Regions from separate parts of the Glutamicibacter sp. NPDC088483 genome, predicted to be linked through region 1. Evidence: riboswitches for the same ligand, from Rfam matches in the RefSeq annotation. Region 1 holds a riboswitch; each other region holds the start of a gene.
What was found. A riboswitch is a leader RNA that binds a small molecule or an ion and turns the genes downstream of it on or off. The one in region 1 is predicted to bind S-adenosylmethionine.
Positions count from the first base shown of each region.

Region 1 (3,693 bases):
CCGCGCTTGGAGGCGCCGGCCTGGTAGATCACCGGGGTGCGCTGGGTGGACGGCTCGGTGATGGCGATGCCCGGGACCTTGAAGTACTTGCCCTCGTGCTCGATCGGGTGCACCTTGGCCGGGTCGGTGTAGACGCCGGTGGCCTTGTTGTTCTGCACCGCGTCGTCTTCCCACGAGCCTTCGAGCAGCTTGTAGACCACCTCGAGGTACTCATCGGCGTGGTTGTAGCGCTCGTCGTGCTCCATCTGGTCTTCCTGGCCCATATTGCGGGCCGCCGATGGCAGGTAGCCGGTGACGACGTTCCAGCCCACGCGGCCGTTGGTCAGGTGGTCCAAGGTGGCCAAGCGGCGGGCGAAAGCGTACGGGTGCTCATAGGCGGTACCTGCGGTGACGCCGAAGCCGAGGTTCTGGGTCACAGCGGCCATGGCGGAAACCAGCATCATCGGGTCGTTGACCGGTGCCTGCGCGCCGGAGCCCAGCGGGGTCACGTTGGTGCCCTTGTACACGTCGTAGGTGCCCAGCACGTCGGCGAGGAACAGCCCGTCGAACTTCCCCTTTTCCAGCACCTTGGCCAGGTGGGTCCAGTAGCCCAGGGTGTTGTAGGTCGAGGCCTTGTCCTGCGGATGGCGCCACAGGCCCGGCGACTGGTGCACCACGCAGTTCATGTCGAATGCGTTGAATAAGATCTCGCGCTTGTTCTCGCTCATGGCTTTGCCCCCATAGGTCGGTAATCGTGGAAAGTTGCTGGTTTGCGTCGCAGGCCCTCAAGCCCGCTGGGTTGAATCTTCGCCGGTGACGGACAGCCGCTGCGGCTGGACACCGTTGATCTCGTAGTCCCCGACGATGCGCGCCTTGTAGATCGCCGGGTTATGCGTGGCGATGGTGCGCGCATTGCGCCAGTGCCGGTCCAGGTTGCAGCCGCTTCTGGTGGACGAGGCTCCCAGTCCGTCGAAGAGCTTGCTGGTCACGCCGATGGCCAGTGGCTGCACCACGGTTTGCGCGCGGTTGGCGGCCAGCTCGCATACTGCGTAGCGTTCTTCGTCGTTCAGTCCCGGGTCGCCCAAGGCGGCTTCAACTTCGAGTACCGCGCCGATCACCACGGAGTCGGCAGCGAAGGACTCCGCGGAAACTTCGCCCACCAGCTGGAGGACCTGGGGTTCCTGGTATACCGGCACCCCGGTTCCGGTGGTGAAGATGCGGGTGCGCGCCTGCACCGCGCTACGCAGGTCGTTCAGCGCGGCGCGGGCGATGCCGGCCTGCACGGCCATGAGCACCAGCTGGAAGATCGCCGCTTCGGAGTCATTGGTCTGCTGCGGCATGAAGCAATCCACCGGGACCTGGTGGAATTCGGTGGTGCCGGTTCCGGTGAGCCCCTGGCCGAATCCATCCCAGTCGTCGAGGATCTTGACGCCGCTGCGCTGGGTGGAGACCACGGCGATCTGGCGGCCGGCGAGCTCCGGGTGGGCCACGGCAACGGTGGTCCAGTCGGCAAAAATGGTGCCGGTGCAGTAGTACTTTTCACCGTCGATCACCCAGCGCCCGTCCACGGTGCTGGCCTTGGTGTTCAAGGTGCCCAGGGCGTTGCCACCGCGTTCGGTGTAGGCGTTGCCGATAATCTGCCCGGCAGCGATGCGAGCGACCCACTTCTTGCGCAGCTCTTCGTCCTCCAGCGCCAAGACGTTCTCGACGAATGCGACATGTGCACGCCACAGCTGGCCTACGTGGGAGTCCGCCTCGGACAGCTCGATGAGCAAGCGGAAGACATCCACCAGCCGTGCGCCGTAGCCCCCATCGGCAACGGAAAGGCGCAACGCACCGAACCGCTCGCGATTCAGCAGGCCTACCTGCTCGAAAGGAAGCACGCGGTTCAAGTCGCGGTCCTTGGCGGTTGCGGCGATCTGCGCAAAAACGGGACGGAAGATTTCGGCCAGCCGGTCGTATTGCTCATCCGCACTTGGTCCGGGGGTGATTTTCAGCAATTGCCTAGTCGGCAACTGTTCTTCAAACTTGTCCAGGCCCATTGCGGTGGCCTGCGAAGGGTCACTGAGCTGGTTGAAGTCCAGTCCGAGGGCATTGTGCGATTCACCAATAGGCATCAGGGTTCTCAATTCTTTCCATCGGTCCTGGCGGTAGCACCGTCCCGCTATTGGGGTGGTTGCTGCGGCGTCGTGGAGCCAGATCTCTCAGCCGCTCTGGATGGGTCGTAATTCATTTGTAACGGTAATAAACCGGTGATTCCAACCCGCGAAGTCACATTTCGTCCCAGTGCCGGCAGTGCCCATCTTCAAATTTCACAGCCTAATCCGTGTCCTGCCGAAGATGAGTTGCAAAGTTTTGCTTAATGTCAAGCAAACCGGCCTGCAATAAAATAAATAACGAAATTTCTGGGCAATGTGACGTAGTTGTCGAAGATTTTTTCATATTACGCGAGATTTGCGTTCAAATCGTTCGACTCGTTGTAATGGACACGTAACCATCCCGAGCGGCCGAGAGATCTGGCTCGTTGACGCCGCAGCAACCACCTTTGGAGTTTTGCTCTGCAGGCCGGTGCTACCGCCAGGACCGATGGAGATGAACATGACTCTTTCCTTTGCAGCGCCCGAGGCAGCTCCCGTTGTCTCAGCTTCAAGCGCCCTGGACGTGCAGTTCAGCAACGTGTCGCGGACCTTCACCACCAAAATGGAAAGCCGCACCGTCCTGGCCGATATCAACCTGCAAATTCCAGCAGGTCAAGTCCTGGCCATTCTTGGAGCCAGCGGTTGCGGAAAATCCACGCTGCTGCGTTCAGTATCGGGCTTGGACCACCCCACCACCGGCACCATTCGCACCGGCACCCGCGAGGTCACCGGCATCAACGAGTTATGCGCCGTTGCCTTCCAGGAGCCCCGGCTGCTGCCATGGCGCTCGGTTCGCCAGAACATTGCACTAGGCCTGGCACCGGAAACCGATAAGCGCGCCGGCAACTCGCTGATCGATGAGTTGATCGAGCTGACCGGTCTGAGCCATGCAGCCAGCTTGCGCCCACGAGAGATCTCCGGAGGCATGGCGCAGCGGGTTTCGCTGGCTCGCGCGCTGGCTCGGCGCCCGGGTGTATTGCTTCTTGATGAACCCTTCGGAGCCCTCGATGCGCTGACACGCTTGAAGATGCAGGATCTGCTGCTCTCGATTCACGCATCGTTCCCCACCACCGTTCTCATGGTGACCCATGATGTGGACGAGGCGTTGACTTTGGCTGACCGCGTGATTGTTCTGGGGCGAGGCGCTGGGCATAGTGCAGCGGGCGTCATCGAAGATCTGTCCATCTCAGCTGGGCATCCACGCCGGCATACCGATGAAAAGTTCGTTGCAGATCGTCTGCACCTATTGCGCCTGCTCGGCGTCGACCCAACCAACCATTAGTCCCGGGCACGCCGTGGGGCCCGAACCATTCGGCGGCCTCTCTGCCTTTCACCTACACCGCTTGCACGCACAATTCTAGGATTCTCCATGCTTTTGAACCGTCTCACCCGCCGCACGGCATTGTCCGCCGCCGCCTTGCTCGTTGGCGCAATTGCCCTGACCGGCTGTGCTGGCGAAAACGCTACAGCCTCCTCGGATGGTCAGACCCTGTCCATCGACTTTGCCACATACAACCCGCTGAGCCTGGTGCTCAAGGAAAAGGGATGGTTGGAAGCAGCCGCCAAGGAGCAGGGC
Region 1 covers NZ_JBIVMP010000007.1:97,466-101,158, reverse strand. The annotation lists gene ACIP6G_RS15225 (LLM class flavin-dependent oxidoreductase) at 1-707, opposite strand, end outside; gene ACIP6G_RS15220 (acyl-CoA dehydrogenase) at 765-2,096, opposite strand; SAM riboswitch class I at 2,112-2,203, opposite strand; SAM riboswitch class I at 2,471-2,572, shown strand; gene ACIP6G_RS15215 (ABC transporter ATP-binding protein) at 2,578-3,399, shown strand; gene ACIP6G_RS15210 (aliphatic sulfonate ABC transporter substrate-binding protein) at 3,487-3,693, shown strand, end outside.

Region 2 (3,693 bases), on a different contig from region 1:
CCCACCAGGACTACCGAGACGATGATCGCGGTCATGCCGGACAGGCCAAGGATATACGGCAGGATCGGCACCACAGCACCGGAAGCAAAGAGGAAGAACGAGGTGGCCGCCGCACCGGTGGCCGAACCCAGCTCCTGGTGCTCCTTCTCGAGTTCTTCGCCGCGACCCTCTGGGTTCAGCGAGAAGTCGGGGTTGCAATCGCAGGTGAACAGGCCCATGCGTTCGGCGGCCCGGTGCTCGGCATCTTCATCGCTCATGCCGCGGGCCTTATAGATTAGCAGCAGCTCGTTGGCGTCCAGATCAAGGTTCGGGGCCGCTGTCAGCGTGACCTGGGTTGGGCGTGAAGCTGTCAGCAGCTCGCGCTGGGAACGCACCGAAACGTATTCGCCAGCTGCCATGGACAGTGCACCGGCCAGCAAGCCGGCAATGCCGGAGAACAGCACGAAGGTCGCTGAAACACCGGTCGCACCGATGCCCATGATCAACGCGAGATTGGAAACCAGCCCGTCGTTGGCGCCGAAGACCGCAGCACGGAAGTTGCCCGAAAGGCGCGCACGGCCTGCTGTAGCAAGCGCGCGAACGACTTCTTCGTGGACCTGTTCGTCGGCCGCCATCTGCGCGGTGGCGTCCTTGTCATCGCGGTAGGGCGAACTGCTCTCGGAGCGCTGGGCCATGGCCAGGACGAAGACCGAACCGAAATGCAATGCCAGGAAACGCAGCATGGTGCGGCGCAGCGACGGGCGGACTTCCTTGACATGTTCGCCGAGCAGGACGCGCCAGTGGGATTCGTGGCGTGCTTCCGCCTCTGCCAGGCCCAGCAGGATTTGCCGTTCCTGCCCGGTTTTCTTTTCCGCGAGGGCCCGGTAGATGGAGCCTTCTGCGACTTCATCAGCGAGATACTTGCGCCATCGCTGGATCTGCGCTTTGGTAGGTTCGGTTGCTGAGTGCTGTGACATCGCGAAGATGACTCTCCTGGAACATGGAGTTTCCCAATGAAACCCGTGGATCGGATCAACTACCCAGTTTAGTCAGGGCTCCTGCACTTGGGAATTTGGCAAGACTAAAAGCAAATCGCTTGCCCGCAGGATCTCCGGCGACTGGCACCACCAGCAGCAATTCAGATGTGGCCGGGTCGAAGGTCGGCCGGCGGGCACAACGAGCAATGAGCTGTTCAAGCCTGAGCGGATCTGCAACGTAGCGGGTGCGCCAGCGGCCTTCGGCCTTGAACTGCACTTGGCCGGTCTGGCGGTCGATGACGGGCAGAATCGGATATGCCATGGGACGTCAACTCTCTTGCGCGCTCTTGCCCGTGCACCTGTTGATGCGCGGACCGCTTCCTCATCCGAACCACCCATGAACTTGGGGTTGGTGCGCGGCCAGTCGGAGCTTGGCGCCGCGTCTCGTGAAGCAACATTTCCGATGGTACCGCCGGTGGCAGGGCGCGGTGAAGTCCGAATGCGTAATATGACTGCGGCTCAGCTGCCCGGGGCAAAGGCATTGGCCAGTTGCTGCAGCTTCTCGCGTTGTTCGGCCCATTGCCCCGCGGTGTAGCCGGGCAGCAGATCCAGTTGCGCGGTCCAGCCAGCACGGCCATCGAGCTGCTCGCGGATAATATCCAGATGCCCTGCATGCCGGGAGGTCTCGGCGAGCGCATGGATGAGCAGGTGATCCAAGGTGGTTTTGCCAGCTGGCCCCCACCACGGTACCTCTACGGGACAGTCCAGGGGCAGGTCGCTGATGGCTTCATCGGCGAAGGCGATGGCTTTCCGATACAGGCCGATCAGCTGTTGCGCATCCATATCTGCTGGCGGGAGGAAATCCGCGTCGGGATCATGCGGCGCAATGAATTCGCGAACGTAGGGGTCATCGGCCCTGCGCTTGAGGCAGGTGCCGAAATATTCGTATTCATTGATCGCCAAATGGTGCAGTACTCCCAGGATATGGGTGCCTGTGGGGGTGAGCGGAGTGCGTGCCAGGTGTTCGGCGAGGCCTTCTGCCTTGTAGATCGCATTCTCGCGCGCGTCGTTCAGGTACCCGCAGAGCTTGTCCTTGGTGCTGTCCATGGACAGAGTCTAGTGAGCGCTGCAGCCTCGCGGTAGAGGGCGCGGTGTGTTTACCATTGGTAAACTTGCCCCGCAGGCCTTGAAGCCAAAGTGGTTGCGGTTGTTGCTGCAGAAAACGTCGAGGAGCCAAACGATGAAAACCTTGCCAGTTGAACCAACCGGTGCTGCGATCAATATCGGTGCGAGGCTGCGCGGGGTGCGGCAGACCCAGCGTATGACCATTGACCAGGTCGCCGAGCTATCCGGACTGACCAAGGGTTTCCTCTCGCGTGTGGAGCGCGACCTGACCAGCCCTTCGGTTTCCACTCTTTTGCGGTTGTGCGAAGTGCTGGGCATGGAGGTCGGTACCCTCTTCGAGGTTCCTGAAACGAAACTGGTCCGACTGGAGCAGGCGCCCCGTGTTTCCCTGGGCGGTGACGGCATCACGGAGCAGCTGGTCACGCCGCGCAGCGAGAAGCGGGTGCAGATGATTCGCGCCGAGATTGCGCCCAAGGGCACCGGTGAAGCGGAACTGTATTCGGTGGATTGCGAGCTGGAAGTGCTGCACGTGATCGCTGGAAAATTCATCCTGGTATTGCCTGATCAGCGCGTAGAACTCGAAGCAGGCGATACGATCACCTTCCCCGGGCGTGAACCGCATAGCTGGGAAAACGATTCTGATGAGGTCGCTGTGGTTACCTGGACGCTGATCCTCTCATGACGCCAAGCCACGGCACTTGCTGCCATGGCACGGCATGCGCAGTGCGGCTGCGCGTTCGTCTGCGGGGAGATGAACCGCGTATTCTAGGAACGATGCGTTGTTCCGGGCGCTCGGGACAATCAGTGATGGGAGAGGCGTGAGGACAGGCGAACCAACCGCTGCGCAAGATCAACTGCGCAGTATCAGCTGGTGGGCTTCGATACTTTTCGGCGTTCTTATTGGCACCACCTTGACCTGGATCCGCACCCAACGCAATTTCTTCTTCATTGGCGCCGCGATTCTGGCCGTCGTCATTGTCACCATTGGCGTGCGGACGATTCGCCGACGGGCACGCTTCCCGGTGATGGCGCAGGCACGCACCTCGTGGGCGTATGTGCTGTGGACCGGTGTCCTGCTGGTCCTGGCCGGACCGATCCAGCTGGTGTACGTAGCTGATGACCTTTCCGAACTGACGATCAAATCGCTGGTCATGTCCGCAGGCTTCTGCCTGGGCATTCACGAGGTCGACCGCGCGCTGGTGAAAGCCAGCAAGAAGCGCTCCGGCGAGGCCTAGCCTCCTGATTTGGGCAAAATAGCCTGAAATGTAGTCAAAACATCCAATACCCTTTGGCGCGATTTTGCATAGTGTGATCCTGATCAACTTTCCAGAAGGGGTTGCCATGTCAGGAAAAACCGCGAAGAACCACACCGCAGAACCAGGCCTCAAGAAGGTCCTCGGCCGCTGGGATGCCTTGGCCATAGGCGTTGGCGCGATGATCGGTTTTGGCTGGGTCGTGCTCACCGGCGACTGGATTACCACCGCCGGTCCGCTGGGAGCCATGCTGGCCATGCTGGTTGGCGGTGGCATCATGGCGGTAGTCGGCCTGACCTATGCCGAACTCGTTGCGGCCATGCCGAAAGCAGGCGGTGAGCACAACTACTTGCTGCGCG
Region 2 covers NZ_JBIVMP010000008.1:168,705-172,397, reverse strand. The annotation lists gene ACIP6G_RS17150 (VIT1/CCC1 transporter family protein) at 1-956, opposite strand, end outside; gene ACIP6G_RS17145 (hypothetical protein) at 1,012-1,278, opposite strand; SAM riboswitch class IV at 1,295-1,408, opposite strand; gene ACIP6G_RS17140 (DinB family protein) at 1,476-2,063, opposite strand; gene ACIP6G_RS17135 (helix-turn-helix domain-containing protein) at 2,197-2,763, shown strand; gene ACIP6G_RS17130 (hypothetical protein) at 2,900-3,316, shown strand; gene ACIP6G_RS17125 (APC family permease) at 3,423-3,693, shown strand, end outside.
Region 2: it holds a riboswitch for S-adenosylmethionine, as region 1 does, so the genes downstream of both, ACIP6G_RS17145 (hypothetical protein) here and ACIP6G_RS15220 (acyl-CoA dehydrogenase) in region 1, are expected to answer to the same signal.

Region 3 (3,693 bases), on a different contig from region 1:
ACCCAGATCGCCGGTGTGGAACCAGCCGCCATGGAAAGCTTGGGTAGTGGCCGCTTCATCGCGATAGTAGCCGATCATGACGTTATTGCCGCGCAGCACGATTTCGCCCATGGTCTGTCCATCCGCCGGGACATCGTTCATGTTCTCGTCAACAATGCGTGCGGACTCGGCGGTAATCATGCCAACGCCTTGGCGGGCGAGCTTCGCGGCCCGGTCCGGGCCATCGAGGGCATCCCACTCATCCTGGTACTCGCACACCGTGTACGGTCCGTATACCTCGGTGAGGCCATATACATGGACTACCTCGATGCCCAGCTTCTGCAGCTTGGAGATGATTGCCGGGGACGGGGGAGCTCCTGCGGTGGTGATGCGCAGTGGCGCATCGAGCTGGTGGGCGCGGGTGGAGTCGGCGATGATGGAGCAGACGGTCGGAGCGCCGCACAAGTGGGTGGTTCCAAGATTCTCGATGGCATCCCAAACGGAATCTTCGCGCACGCCGCGCAGGCACAGGTGGGTTCCTCCCGCCGCGGTGACGGCCCATGGAGTGCACCAGCCGTTGCAGTGGAACATCGGCAGGGTCCACAAGTAGCGGGTCTTGGCGGTGAAGCCCTGGTGGTGCGCTTCGCCCAACGAGTTCAGGTAGCTGCCGCGGTGCGAGTAGAGCACACCCTTCGGCTTGCCGGTGGTGCCCGACGTGTAATTGAGAGTGATCGGAGCCCGCTCATCGGCGATGGCGTAGGGAAGTCTTTCATCCGAGGCTTGTGCGATTAGCTCGTCCAAGGTGGCGTCCACGGGCACGTCCGGACGTTCTCCGGCGTACTGGTCATCGGTGATCTCGATGAGCGCCTCCAGCGTTGGGTTCTCGCGGCGCAGGGTCTTCGTGTTCTCCAACAGCTCTGTGTCGGCAAGCATCAGCTTGGCAGCAGAATGATCAATGATGTATTGCAGCTCGTGGGCCGAAAGTCGGGTGTTCAGGGCAACGAGGACTGCGCCTGACAGCGGTACGGCGTAATGCGCCATGAGCATTTCGGGAGTATTCGGTGCCAGCACGGCCACGCGGTCGCCCGGCTCAATGCGAGCCTTCAGCGCCTGGGCAAAGCGGTGCACCCGTGCTTCGAAATCTTCATAGGAGAAGCTGCGAGTTCCATGGATGACGGCGGTCTTCTTCGGATAGGCCTCGGCTGTGCGTTCCAAGAAACGCAGTGGGGTCAATTCTGAATGGTTTGCCTGAATCTCTACCATGGTGTGGCTATTCCTCAATCGTCATCGATGGTTACGGAGAACAATAAGCAGGAGTGTGACTCAATGCACTCCATGACCAATAGTGGCATGAACCTCAGCGTCATGCCGGGAAACCAAGTTTCATTACGGTGGGCGGTAGGGAATTCGCGCCAGGGCACCGAGCCCAGGGGAGGCGTTAGTGTTCTGCCGAATCAAGAGCGGCGGAAGCCTGCTGCGATCATGGGGCCGAGGCGTTCAAGAAGCGCGGCGTATGGCGAATAAAAGACTGCCCAAGGACTTCTGGCGGGGCCTTGGATCGAATATTGCGTCGAATATTGCGATTTGCGAAGTGAAATGTTTGACGGCTGTTCGTCATGAGCCATATCGTTTTAAACAGAATCAAGAGCATCAGCTATAAGCCCTGGCTTGCTGATCGGCAACCCTCTCAACGGTAGTGGGGTGCTCCAGGTGAGGATTCGGTTCCACACAAAATGTGCTGGAACAAGTACCGCACACGGCGCGGAACTTCAGCCCAAGCGGCTTCGAGTAACGAGAAGCCAATGCTTGCAGGCTACTGCGCGGTGGGCAAGACCCAAAGGAATCGAGCCATGTCATTGAATCTTGAACTTGACCCGTTGACCCTGCGCAAGGTTTTCGCTCAGCATCCATCAGGGGTAGCCGCCCTCTGTGCAGAACTGGATGGCGTGAAGACCGGAATTGTCGCTTCATCGTTTACCGTGGGAGTTTCCCTCGAACCTGCACTGGTGATGTTCGCCGTGCAGAAGTGCTCGAACACTTGGCCAAAGCTGCGCGAAGCTGGCCGCATTGGCGTCTCAGTGCTGAGCGAACGCAATGATGGTGTCTGCGCTCAGATTGCGTCGAAAAATGGCGACCGGTTCCGCGGAATCGATACCTATTCCTCGGATCAGGGCGCGCTCTTCGTCAACGACTCCACGTTGTGGCTGGAGACTTCGATCTACAACGAGGTCGAAGCGGGGGATCACTGGGTAGTCCTGATGGAAGTCCACGGGCACCGCACCTCCGAGCACTCGCCACAGATCTTCCATGATTCGCGGTTCCATTCGCTGCCGATTCCTGAGCTCGTATAAGCGCTTCGCATCTTCCAAAGCTCCGGCGAGATCAAATCATCGATCTGGCCGGAGCTTTTTGAATTCCGGTTAGGCGGGTTGAGCCGTTCCCCGCAGCCCTCGACACCGGCAATGCCCGTTCTCTCTCGCCACCCTGAAGACGTGGCAAGATGGCTGGCAATCTCATGGCCTGCCATCTTGGGTCAGCTGCCCCAGGCATTTGGCGATAACCTCGTCATCAAAGTATCTGTCGCGAGAAACCTTGAACTCGCCATATCCGCCACCCGCCTGGGCTGTCGAACAGAACCGCGCAGGTAGCTCATGGATCCTCGCTGCACGCTGGACCAGAGTGGCAGCGAATTGCCGGCAACCCTCGGATGGGGTTTCCGAGCCATGCAAAGGCCGCGCATCACAAATGAAACCGGCGCTTTATGGCGTCTTCACTGGCGCGCGTTGCGGACGCGAAGTGGCGAGAGTGCGCCGGCAGCCCAGTCGCTGATCCAGGTTCGCCCGCAGAGTCGTTGCACACATTAAGTTATCCACCGCCCCCGAACGCAGAAACCCTAGCCGATTGTGGACTACTGGAAGATCCGGCCTTGCTGGCGAATTTAATCCACGGTGACTTAGGGTTTTGTAAATTGACCAGTATCCACAAGGTTATCCACAAAACTGTGGACAAGACGTGGGCAAATGTGTACAAAGGGTGAAAAACCCCGGGAACTGGGCGATTAAGGGTGTTGATAACCTTGGGTCGGTTGGCGTGAGCTTCAATGAATTAAGTTTCTGTCCACAGGTGTGCGAATACAAACAACCAAGTCAACAGATATTAATGATACGTAGAGTGGGGTAATCCACAGAGTTCTCCCCAGACTGTGAACAGGGAACTCCACAGGTAGAGGAGTGTTATCCACATATTCTGTGGATAATGAGGTTTACGCCTGTTAATAACAGCCCTAGTGTTGGGTTCGGGAGAGAAATATCCACAGGCGCCTGACATCCAAATGTCCGTATCGACTGACACGATGAAGCGTTGCCATGAGGCAAGGATAATTTTTCCCAGCGGGTCAATAGGGGATGGAAGTGTCTGCAATGAGTGCTGAGCCGGTTTACGAAGGACGAGATTCCGACGCAGGGCGCAAGCCGCCACAGGATATCGAGGCCGAGATGTCGGTCCTCGGTGGCATGATGCTCTCCAAGGACGCCATTGCTGACGTCGTTGAATCCATTCGCGGCACCGACTTCTACCGTCCCTCCCACGAATCGATTTACGAGGCGATTGTCGACCTCTACGGTCGTGGCGAACCAGCCGATGCGGTCACCGTAGCCGACTTGCTGACCAAGCGCGGCGAAATCTCGCGCATTGGTGGCGCCGCCTACCTTCACA
Region 3 covers NZ_JBIVMP010000004.1:132,883-136,575, forward strand. The annotation lists gene ACIP6G_RS09760 (long-chain-fatty-acid--CoA ligase) at 1-1,242, opposite strand, end outside; SAM riboswitch class IV at 1,619-1,735, shown strand; gene ACIP6G_RS09765 (flavin reductase family protein) at 1,830-2,330, shown strand; gene dnaB (replicative DNA helicase) at 3,399-3,693, shown strand, end outside.
Region 3: it holds a riboswitch for S-adenosylmethionine, as region 1 does, so the genes downstream of both, ACIP6G_RS09765 (flavin reductase family protein) here and ACIP6G_RS15220 (acyl-CoA dehydrogenase) in region 1, are expected to answer to the same signal.

Region 4 (3,693 bases), on a different contig from region 1:
TCTCCTACCAGCTGCTGGACATCTTCTTTGCCTTGGTACCCGTCGTGCTGGCGCTCTACCTGATGAAGCGCACGACCGGACGAACTATCCGGGACATCGGTTTCGATATGCGCAAGCCGGGCAAGGACGCACTGCTCGGGGCGGGGATGTTCTTGGCCATGGGAGTAGGAACGCTGGGCGTCTATGCCGCTGGGCGGGCACTGGGCGTCACCACGGCACTGTCAGCAGCGAATCTTGGCGATTATTGGTGGAGCGTCCCAGTGCTTCTGCTGTCGGCTGCACGTCATGCAGTCCTCGAAGAAGTGCTGATGCTCGGATTCTTGTTCACCTACGCCAAGAAATTGAAGCTGGGCCTGTGGAGCACGATTATTGGTTCTGCGATGATCCGAGGCAGCTACCACCTGTACCAGGGGGTGGGGCCGATGATCGGCAATATGCTCATGGGCGTCGTCTTCGGCTGGGTATACCAGAAGTACGGGCGGGTGATGCCGCTGGTTATCGCGCACTTCCTGCTTGATGCCATCGGCTTCGTGGGATACGCCTTGGTCGGGCCGGCCATCGGAATCGGCCAGTAGCGCCGGTAAGCTGAGCCAATGCAGATTACCGTGCTGCGCGAAGAGGACCTTCGCCAAGCAGTTGAATTGTGGGAAGCAACTGGGCTGACTCGTCCGTGGAATGATGCGCTCGCCGACGCCCGACGGGCTTTGGCCGAGCCTACTTCCACGGTGCTGTCCATCGTTGAGAACGATCAACTCATGGCTACTGCGATGGTTGGCCATGATGGCCACCGAGGTTGGCTCTACTATGTTGCGGTGGATCCGTGCCGGCAGGGCAACGGACTGGGAAGGGCGCTGGTGGATGCCGCTGTCCTGTGGCTGCGGGATCTCGGCGTGCCCAAGGTGCAGCTCATGGTCCGCGAGGAGAACTCTGCCGTCATCGATTTCTATGAACGGCTGGGCTTCGAAGACCAGCACGTCGCGGTCCTGGGGAAGCGGCTGGACCGGCCTTAAGGAAAAGAAAGTAGGTGGGGACGCCATTGTCCCCGCCTACTTGCGATCTCTGCGGAACTGTTTACAGCACCACGGTTCCGGACTCGGTCTCAAAGGTAACCGACATGATGCCCGGAGTGCCATTCGGCGCTTCATATTGCATGGTGACAGCGCCCAAATTGACGTTCTGCGGCTGGCCCAGCCAATCCAGCACCCGTTCACGCGAGCCGGCGATGGCGATCTGGCTGATGGCGCCGGCAGGTTCCAGCGCCTTGGACGGATGCAGCTCCTCGGATCCTTCATCCCAGGAAATCAGGTACGGGCACTGCGGATCGGCGATCAGGCCCTTGATGCCAATCTGCTGCCAGGTCAGTTCGCGGCCATCAGGGAACTTCCGGTTGCCCGGCACCGACTTGCGGCCCAAGCGGTCCTCGGCACTGGATAGGTCCTCCACCGAGACGCACCAGCCCATCCAGCCGCCGCCGAGCTCCGAACGGGCGCGAACCGCCTGTCCGAAGGGTGCCTTGTCGCTGGCCGGGTGGTTCAGGACTTCAACCACCTCCAGGTACTGGCCGTGCTTGAGCGGGAAGATGACATTGCGTGTTCCGAATCGTGGATGCACGCCGCCCTTGACGAATTCCAGTCCAAGGGACTCGGAGATTCTTTCAGCGGTTGGCAACAGCCCGTCTGGGCCGCATGCATAACTTACGTGATCTAGCCTCATCATGTGCCCATCATGGCAACATGTGATGCGAGTCTCTACTTAGGCACACCTAAGTGCCGTGATGCTATCGAATACTCTGCGATGAACCTGCAATATTCGCGAAATATGACCGATTGAGTCCAATGACGAGCCCTTGCGTTGCAAAGATCTTCGGTTTTCGGGCAAACTGGTACCAGGTCATGAGTCCCAGTAACAAGCCCCGGCTTACTGGGCGGCAACCCTCCAACCGCGGTGGGGTGCCCCGGGTGAAGACCTGGCCCTTGAACGCACAAGGCATCAAGGACAAGCGCGGGTTACCCCTGGAAGTCGTCACGATATGGTGCTTCCTGTCGGTGTCTTTTCAGTGGCGTACCCCCATAGTCATGAAACGCTATTTGGAGGAAACCATGAGCAATAACTGGTCATTTGAAACCCGTCAGATCCACTCCGGCCAGACCCCGGATCCGACGACCGGAGCACGGGCTCTCCCGATTTTCCAAACCACCTCTTTCGTCTTCCCCAGCGCCCAGAGCGCTGCTGCACGTTTCGCGCTGCAGGAACTGGAGCCGATCTACACCCGTATCGGCAACCCGACCACTGACGCGGTGGAAACCCGCGTCGCTGACCTGGAGGGCGGCGTTGGAGCACTGCTGCTCTCTTCGGGACAGGCTGCCACCACTTTCGCCATCTTGAATTTGGCCGAAGCCGGCGACCACCTGGTGGCCAGCCCCAGCCTGTATGGCGGAACCCAGAACCTGCTCAAGCACACGCTCAAGCGCCTGGGCATCGAGGTCACCTTCGTTTCGGACCCGGACAACCTGGATGATTGGCGTGCCGCGGTGCGTCCGAACACCAAGGCCTTCTTCGGGGAAACCATCTCCAATCCGCGACAGGACGTCCTGGACATCGAGGGCATCTCGGCGATCGCCCACGAAGCTGGCGTGCCGCTGCTGGTGGACAACACCCTGGCCACCCCGTACCTGATCCGCCCGATCGAGTGGGGCGCGGATATCGTGATCCATTCGGCCACCAAGTTCCTTGGCGGCCACGGCAATGCCATTGCCGGTGTCATCGTGGACTCGGGCAACTTCGACTTCGCCAAGGACGCCGACCGCTTCCCGGGATTCAACACCCCGGACGAGTCATACAACGGCCTGGTCTTCGCCCGCGACCTGGGTGTCAACGGCATCCTGGGCGCCAATCTGGCCTACATCCTCAAGGCCCGCGTGCAGTTGCTGCGCGATTTGGGTTCCTCGGTTGCGCCGTTCAACGCGTTCTTGATCGCGCAGGGCCTGGAAACCTTGTCGCTGCGCATTGAGCGCCACGGCCAGAATGCCGTAGAAGTTGCCAATTGGCTCGAAGCCCGCGAGGAAGTGCAGAAGGTCGCCTACGCAGGCCTGAAGTCCTCGCCTTGGCATGAGCGTGCGCAGAAGTACAGCGATCAGGGCGCCGGCTCGATCATCGCGTTCGAACTGGAGGGCGGTTCGGAAGCCGGCCAGGCCTTCGTGGACGCACTGGTATTGCACTCCAATGTCGCGAACATCGGCGACGTGCGCTCATTGGTCATCCACCCGGCCTCCACCACCCATGCCCAGCTCTCCGAAGCGGAGCAGGTTGCGGCCGGCGTGAGCCCGGGACTGGTGCGGCTGAGCGTCGGACTGGAGAATATCAAGGATATTCTGGCCGATCTGGAACTGGGCTTCCAAGCTGTTGCAGCCCTCGAGAACAAGGAACTGCAGGAAACCCTCTAGGCATGGCATCCATTGTGACTACTGAAGATACTCTGCGCGCCGAAGAGCTCGCCGGCGGACAAGACGGCATTTTGCGCCGTAAGTCCGTGGGGGAGCACCACTTCGAATTCGGTGGATTCCTTCCGGACGTGGTGCTGGCCTATGAAACGTGGGGGACGCTAGCAGCTGATGGCTCCAACGCGGTGCTGGTGATGCATGCGCTCACCGGTGATGCCCACGTTGCGCAAGGCGATTCGCAAAGCGCCGGCTG
Region 4 covers NZ_JBIVMP010000005.1:179,216-182,908, forward strand. The annotation lists gene ACIP6G_RS11985 (type II CAAX endopeptidase family protein) at 1-575, shown strand, start outside; gene ACIP6G_RS11990 (GNAT family acetyltransferase) at 594-1,010, shown strand; gene ACIP6G_RS11995 (VOC family protein) at 1,072-1,716, opposite strand; SAM riboswitch class IV at 1,889-2,008, shown strand; gene ACIP6G_RS12000 (bifunctional o-acetylhomoserine/o-acetylserine sulfhydrylase) at 2,100-3,443, shown strand; gene ACIP6G_RS12005 (homoserine O-acetyltransferase) at 3,446-3,693, shown strand, end outside.
Region 4: it holds a riboswitch for S-adenosylmethionine, as region 1 does, so the genes downstream of both, ACIP6G_RS12000 (bifunctional o-acetylhomoserine/o-acetylserine sulfhydrylase) here and ACIP6G_RS15220 (acyl-CoA dehydrogenase) in region 1, are expected to answer to the same signal.